Symmachiella dynata: one gene and its partner. Each later gene encodes a partner of the first gene's protein in a complex. Links are inferred from orthologs where the notes say so. Each region holds a gene or a part of one and is shown in the gene's direction. Other genes may lie near its edges.

Evidence for each region.
Region 2: Mal52_RS26470 (region 1) and odhB share a complex: the UniProt entries of both Escherichia coli proteins name them as parts of the 2-oxoglutarate dehydrogenase (OGDH) complex. The link is inferred for Symmachiella dynata from one-to-one orthologs.

Annotation. Positions count from the first base shown.
Region 1 is NZ_CP036276.1:6,944,341-6,948,169, forward strand. What follows is about bases 222-3,671. They hold Mal52_RS26470 (2-oxoglutarate dehydrogenase E1 component), read left to right. Parts: upstream 222-615; coding sequence 616-3,471; downstream 3,472-3,671. Other genes in these bases: Mal52_RS26465 (STAS domain-containing protein), read left to right, coding at 222-552; Mal52_RS26475 (CPBP family intramembrane glutamic endopeptidase), read left to right, coding at 3,481-3,671. Also shown: more of Mal52_RS26465, read left to right, coding at 199-221; more of Mal52_RS26475, read left to right, coding at 3,672-3,829. UniProt on the Escherichia coli protein: E1 component of the 2-oxoglutarate dehydrogenase (OGDH) complex which catalyzes the decarboxylation of 2-oxoglutarate, the first step in the conversion of 2-oxoglutarate to succinyl-CoA and CO(2).
Region 2 is NZ_CP036276.1:2,121,319-2,124,376, reverse strand. What follows is about bases 1-2,823. They hold odhB (2-oxoglutarate dehydrogenase complex dihydrolipoyllysine-residue succinyltransferase), read left to right. Parts: upstream 1-720; coding sequence 721-1,926; downstream 1,927-2,823. Other genes in these bases: Mal52_RS08205 (arylsulfatase), read left to right, coding at 2,687-2,823; Mal52_RS08215 (hypothetical protein), read right to left, coding at 243-506; Mal52_RS08220 (IS110 family RNA-guided transposase), read right to left, coding at 1-152. In the rest of the region: more of Mal52_RS08205, read left to right, coding at 2,824-3,058. UniProt on the Escherichia coli protein: E2 component of the 2-oxoglutarate dehydrogenase (OGDH) complex which catalyzes the second step in the conversion of 2-oxoglutarate to succinyl-CoA and CO(2).

The DNA of each region.
Region 1 (3,829 bases):
CGTGAGGAACCAATTGTATTTGCGGGCCCCAATCAGGTACCATAGGCCCTTGACCACTAATCGCAGTGTGGCAGTACGATTTTTGCGATGCCATGCTGAACGTTGCCGATTTCGCTGATTTTTTCCCAATAGGGACGCATTAATCGTCGCGTGGTGGACTGACAAAAGGGATTCTCGATTCGGAACGACGGTTACTGTATGAGTATTTATGAAACGGAACAGAACGGCGATATCTTAATCCTCATCCCGCACTTCGGCGCGGGTGAATTTCGGTATCGTGATTTTCACATGGCATCTAGTTCCATGCAGCGGGATTTAGCCAACAAAGAGATCAAAGGCCTCTTGATTGATCTCTCGGACGCCTTTTATTTCGGGTCCGAATTCATCGGCATGATGATTGTCTTCGCCAAAGCTGTGCGTAAGCATGGAGGCAAATCGGTCATTTGCAACGCATCGTCACAGATGTTGGAAGTTCTAGGCACAATGAACATGTCCAAAATTGTGCCGATCGTGGCGACCCGCGAAGAGGCGCTACAGACATTGACGGCTTAACGTGTGCGGGCTTTCTGCCTGTATTCAGTCTTCTTCATTTTTGGTTGCGGCAACATCAGGCCCATGAATCACGCTCCCTCAGACAGCATCCCCGCCGAAACACAAAACGGCACGCACATCGGCGAACAACTCAACAGCCAAAGTTTGGCCTTCGTCGAGCAACTCTTCGCCGAATTCCAGCGCGATCCCACGTCGGTCCCCGAACAATGGCGGGCTTGGTTCCGCGAAGAGATGCTGGGCCAAGAGGGTCCGCCTCCGCAATCCGCGCAATCGCCGTTCGGCCAACGCAGCCTGTTCAATCCAACATCGAACGTCTCCACCAACGGCAAAAAATCTAGCGATGTCCAAGACATGGCTGGATTGCAGGAACGCTTGGACCAATTAATCCGCAACTTTCGCGTGCGGGGACACATCATTGCTGCAGTCGATCCGCTGGATCAACCACGCAGCAGCCCGGCGGAACTGGACCCGGCTTTTTACGGCTTCACCGAACAAGACCTCCAACGGCCGATGTCGACCGAATGGTTCGGCGGACCGGAAGTCAACACGATCCGCGCCATGATCAAATGGCTGCAAACCACCTATTGCCGCTCCATCGGCGCGCAGTTCATGCACATTGACAGCCTGAGCGTACGGCAATGGCTGCAAGATCGCATGGAGAAGACTGCCAACCACATCAAGCTGGGCCGGGACGAGCAGTTGCGGATTCTGACCCGTTTGAGCAACGCCGTCCTGTTTGAAGAATTCATCCAAACCAAATTTGTCGGCGCCAAAAGTTTTTCGTTGGAAGGGGCTGAAAGTCTGATTCCATTGCTCGATATGGCGATCGACAAAGCGGGGGACGACGGTGTTCGCGAAATCGTGCTGGGCATGGCGCATCGCGGGCGGCTGAACGTGTTGGCCAACATTCTGGGAAAAAGCCCCCGGCTAATTTTCCGCGAATTTGAAGACAAAGATCCCGAACTGAACTTCGGACGCGGCGACGTCAAATACCATCTCGGACACAGTTCGGATTGGACGACCGCCGGCGGCAATGAAGTGCACCTCACACTCTGTTTCAACCCTAGCCATCTGGAATTCGTGAACCCCGTTGCTGTGGGACGACTACGAGCCAAACAGGATCGTAAAGGCGACACCGAAGGTCACCGCAGTATGGCGATCTTAATTCACGGCGACGCCGCCTTTGCCGGGGAGGGAATCGTCCAAGAGACCTTGAACCTCAGCGAGTTACCCGGATACTCCACCGGGGGCACGATTCACGTCATCGTCAACAATCAAATTGGTTTCACCACCGGCCCCAAAGAGGCGCGTTCGAGCACCTATGCCACCGACGTCGCCAAGATGCTGCAAAGCCCGATCTTCCACGTGAATGGAGAAGATCCCGAGGCGGTGGCACAGGTCGTTGATTTGGCGCTCGATTTTCGCCGCGAATTCCAGCGCGACGTGATCATCGATATGTACTGTTATCGCCGCCGCGGCCACAACGAGGGCGACGAGCCGATGTTCACGCAACCGGTGATGTATCGCGCAATCAAAAACCGTCCCACGGTCTTCGAGGCGTATTTGAATCACCTGTTGTCGTTGCGAGGCATGACCAAAGAAGAAGCCGACGCCATCATCGAGGACCGACGCAAAGAACTGGAAAAGGATTTGGCAATTGCCCGCCGCGATACCTTTATTCAATGCGTCGATAAGCTGGGGGGAGTTTGGCTGGGCTATCATGGCGGACACGTGAGCAAGGCGGACCACGTCTCAACGGCCGTTGACAAATCGGTGCTCAGTGAAATCTTGAAGATTCAAACCGAACTGCCGGTCGATTTCACTCCGCACCCCAAAATCAATCGGTTGTTATCCGCCCGTCGGGAAATGGCCGGCGGCAAACGACCGCTCGATTGGGGGGCTGCCGAGGCATTGGCCATGGGGACCGTGGTTGCCGAAGGAACGCGATTACGGCTAAGCGGCCAAGACGTGGGTCGCGGCACGTTCAGTCATCGGCACGCCGTGCTGTGTGACTACGACGACGGTCACTCCTACATTCCGCTCAGACATCTTGCTCCCGAACAAGGCGCGGTTGATATCTTTAACAGCCCGCTGTCCGAAGCGGGTGTGCTCGGATTTGAATATGGCTACAGCCTCGACTGCCCTGACGGACTGGTCATCTGGGAAGCACAGTTCGGTGACTTCGCCAATACCGCGCAAGTCATCTTCGACCAGTTCATCGCCAGCGGCGAGGATAAATGGGATCGGCTTAGCGGCGTGGTCGTGTTGTTACCCCACGGATTCGAAGGGCAGGGGCCGGAGCATTCCAGCGCACGGTTGGAGCGGTTTTTGAGCCTGGCCGCGGACGACAACATGCAAATCGTCTCCCCCACAACCCCGGCACAAATGTTTCATTGTTTGCGACGGCAAGTCTTGTGCCGTTGGAAAAAACCGCTGATCGTCATGACCCCCAAAAGCTTGCTACGGCATCCCGAAGCAGTCTCATCACTCGACGAATGTGCCACCGGTGAGTTCCAATATTCGATTCCCGACGCGCTCGAAAGTGATCCAGCCGAAGTCAAGCGAATCCTCTTATGCACCGGGAAGGTCTACTATGACCTGATCGCCGAACGAGCGGAATGGGACCGCCATGACGTGGCCATCATCCGCATCGAGCAACTGTACCCGCTCTATGAAGAAGGTCTGGACAAAATTCTAGCTGACTACCCCGTGGGCATCCCCGCAGTCTGGGTCCAGGACGAACCGGAGAACATGGGTGCCTGGCGCTATCTGTTCTGCCGGTTCGGCGAACGCTTGTTCAACCGGTTTCCGCTCTCGTGTGTCTGCCGAGCCTCCTCGGCCAGTCCAGCCACCGGTTCGGCACGCAGCCATCGCGTGGAACAGGACGTCATCATCGCACGAGCCTTCAACCGCGAGTAGTCGTTGCGTATGTATCCCTTCGACGATCTCATTCCACTGTTGATGACGCTGGCCGGATTCATCAGTGCCGCTGTCTGGGCAACCGCCGTGCGCGAATTCACACAGGGCCGCCTGCCGCTACAGCAATGCGAACCACGACCGGTCCGCTGGGACCATTGGACGATCTTGGCGGCACTGGGCATTTGGGTGTTTGTTGATACGGCCGTCGTGTCTCTGCTGGGTCTGAACAGCGAATCGAGTCCCCTCACCCGCATTCAAGCCGGCACGTATTCTGGGCTGGGCAAATGTGCCTTGTTGATTCCACTGTGGGTCATTGCCGCCGGCGCCAAGCCGCGCGATCTACTCCCCTTGCCCGGCC
Region 2 (3,058 bases), 4.8 Mb from region 1 along the record:
TTGGGAACCACCCCGCGCACCAGTAAGGCGACATGCTCCGCACTGTTCGGCGATTTGAGGTTAGCCAACACATTGCCCTCGCGATCCAACACGCAGACCTGAATGAACGACTGGTGGTAGTCGAGTCCGACAAAAAACGATAAACTGGACATGCTCGTTGCTCCTGATAGGACCAAATTGTTGCGTGAAATCAAACTTGGTTGTATCACAGCAACGAGCTTTCATCCCCATCTACGGCTGTGTTATCGTTTGCGAAACAAGATCCATGAACCAACCGCCAAGGCGACGCCGACGCCGCACACGGCCGACAGCGTGATTTTGAACACCTGATTGTTCGACTCGACCGCCGGTGAGGGAGGAACAGGTGCGTCGGCCGGTTTTCGAACTTCGGCCGGGGGCGTGGCATCCTCTGCGAAGGCTGGTGAGGGCTCGTATTTGCTGGCCGCCACCACCATGACGGCAGCGACACAGAGAATCACAGCCCAGCGAATATTAAAAAATTGCATTTGCCGCTGTTTCCGGAAAAGTTACATGGTTCGTCGCCAAGCCCCTTGTATCTCCCCGCCGAAACTGCCACAAGCGGGATTGGACCGGTCTATGATATGACCGTGAATTCGGCGCGACAAGCTTGCCAAGCTTTGACAAAGCCAAGCAATCCATCAACAATGCGCATTGAGCAGCGCGGACTGATACCTACACACCAAAAAGGCACGTATACTGATGTCTATTGATATTAAGGTCCCCACGGTGGGGGAATCGATCAACGAAGTCTTCATTGGCGAATGGCACGTCGCCGAAGGAGACTGGATCGAAATGGACCAACCTCTGGTCGGACTCGAAACGGACAAGGCGACCTTCGACGTTCCCGCACCAGAGAGCGGCATTATTACCAAAATCACCAAAGGGGCAGGTGAAGAAGCAGCGATCGGCGAGATCATCGGGCAATTGGAGCCAGGGGAGAATCCAGGCGGTAGCGAACCGGCAGAAGCTGAAGCAGGAGCAACTAAGGCAAAAGCAGATAAAAAAACCGAATCCAAAACGGCCTCATCCGGAGAGCAAATCGTCATGCCGGCAGCTGCGCGGATGATGGCCGAAACCGGAATCGCTGCCAGCGACGTCACAGCGACCGGTCCGGGTGGACGTCTGCTCAAAGAAGACGTGCAGCGGGCTGCCGACACGTCCCAATCGTCATCGCAAACTCCCTCGACGGCCGCCTCAGAAAACGGGCGGTTGGAAAAAACGGTGCCGATGAGCCCCATCCGTCGCCGCATTGCCGAACGACTTGTCGAAGCCCAACAAAACGCCGCTCTGCTGACGACATTCAACGAGATCGACATGTCGGCCGTCAAAGATGCCCGCGCACGGTACAAAGACGCGTTTATCAAAAAGCACGACGTCAAACTGGGCTTCATGTCCTTCTTCGTCAAAGCAGCCGTCGCCGCCTTGAACGAATTTCCGCAGGTCAATGCGCAGGTCCGCGGCAAAGAGATGGTGTACTACAATTACTACGACATTGGCATTGCCGTGGGTGGTGGTAAAGGACTCATCGTGCCGGTGCTTCGCAATGCTGAGCGGATGAGCTTTGCCGAAGTCGAAAAAACGATCAACGATTTCGGTCGCCGCGCGCAAGAAAATAAAATCGGTATCGAGGAACTGCAAGGCGGCACGTTCACGATCACCAACGGCGGCGTCTACGGTTCGCTACTCTCAACGCCCATCGTCAATCCGCCCCAAAGCGGCGTGCTCGGCATGCACGGCATCATCGATCGCCCAATCGCCGTCAACGGCGAAGTCGTCATCCGCCCCATGATGTACGTCGCCCTGACCTACGACCACCGCATCGTCGATGGCCGTGAAGCGGTCAGCTTTTTGAAGCGGATTAAAGAGGTGATTGAGGACCCGGCACGGTTGGTGCTGGAGGTGTGACGCGGCCGTTGGCCGCAGGCTTTAGGCTGTAGACTTTAGACCGTAGGGTTGTCAGGCGGACGTGTCCCTACACGCCCAAACACGCACCAAACGTATGACCAAAGGCCTTACGACACCTTTGGGCAACGCCCCAGGGGAGAGGCGTGTGAACCTGGATTTGGCTGTCGGCCAAATACACAGCGCGGCAAATGCCCAACGCTGGAATTGCGGCTTCCAATTCTTGCGGTGTTGCCCTCTGAAATGACCGCAGCGCGGCTGAACTCCCCCTGCTGGCGCAGAGTCATAACGTTGAACCGCTCGGAAACGGAATGCGAAGAAAGTCCCCTGTTCCTTGAGAGCGTGTTTTCAAAATGGGAGGGCAGCGGTTCCGTCCGAGCCGCGATGCCCCCTATTGCTTGCCTCGGCCATGGACATCACCACATTTTCCCGTACCAAAGGCCACAATGCGGCTCAGCAGGAGCTTCGCCCTCCCGGGACGCTGGATGGCAGTTGTACAACGTAATTTGAAAACACATTCCCTAAGGCAATTTCACTTCTCAAGAAACAAATCGAACCATGCTTATGCATAAAAATAAAAAGCGTCATTCATAAAATAAAATGTTGAAAAGGCCAACACAGTAACTTACAACCTATCGAGACCGTCTAAGAAGCAGAAGAGGCTGATCAATCGAATAGTCGCCGCTCGAAATTGGATGCAACGATTCAGCCGCAGAATTTGAAGACAGATTATTTACACCTAGAGATGCAAAGGAAATTCGAAATGCTGAACGGTATCAAAATTCATGGGTTGGTGCTGATGGGCTTGGGGGCAGTGCTTGCCTTCGCCTTGGATGGAAACGAGGCAAAGGCGGCGGATAAGCCCAATATTGTCTTCATCATGGGTGATGATATTGGGATGTGGAATATTGGCGCATATCATCGCGGGATGATGGCCGGGCGGACTCCGAATATCGACACGCTCGCACGCCAAGGCGCGATCTTCACCGATTACTATGCTGAGGCAAGCTGCACAGCCGGCCGAGCCAACTTTATCACGGGAGAATTGCCGATCCGCACCGGTTTGACAACCGTGGGCCAAGCGGGAGCCACGATCGGCATGCCGGCTCAGGCGCCGACGATTGCCACTGCACTC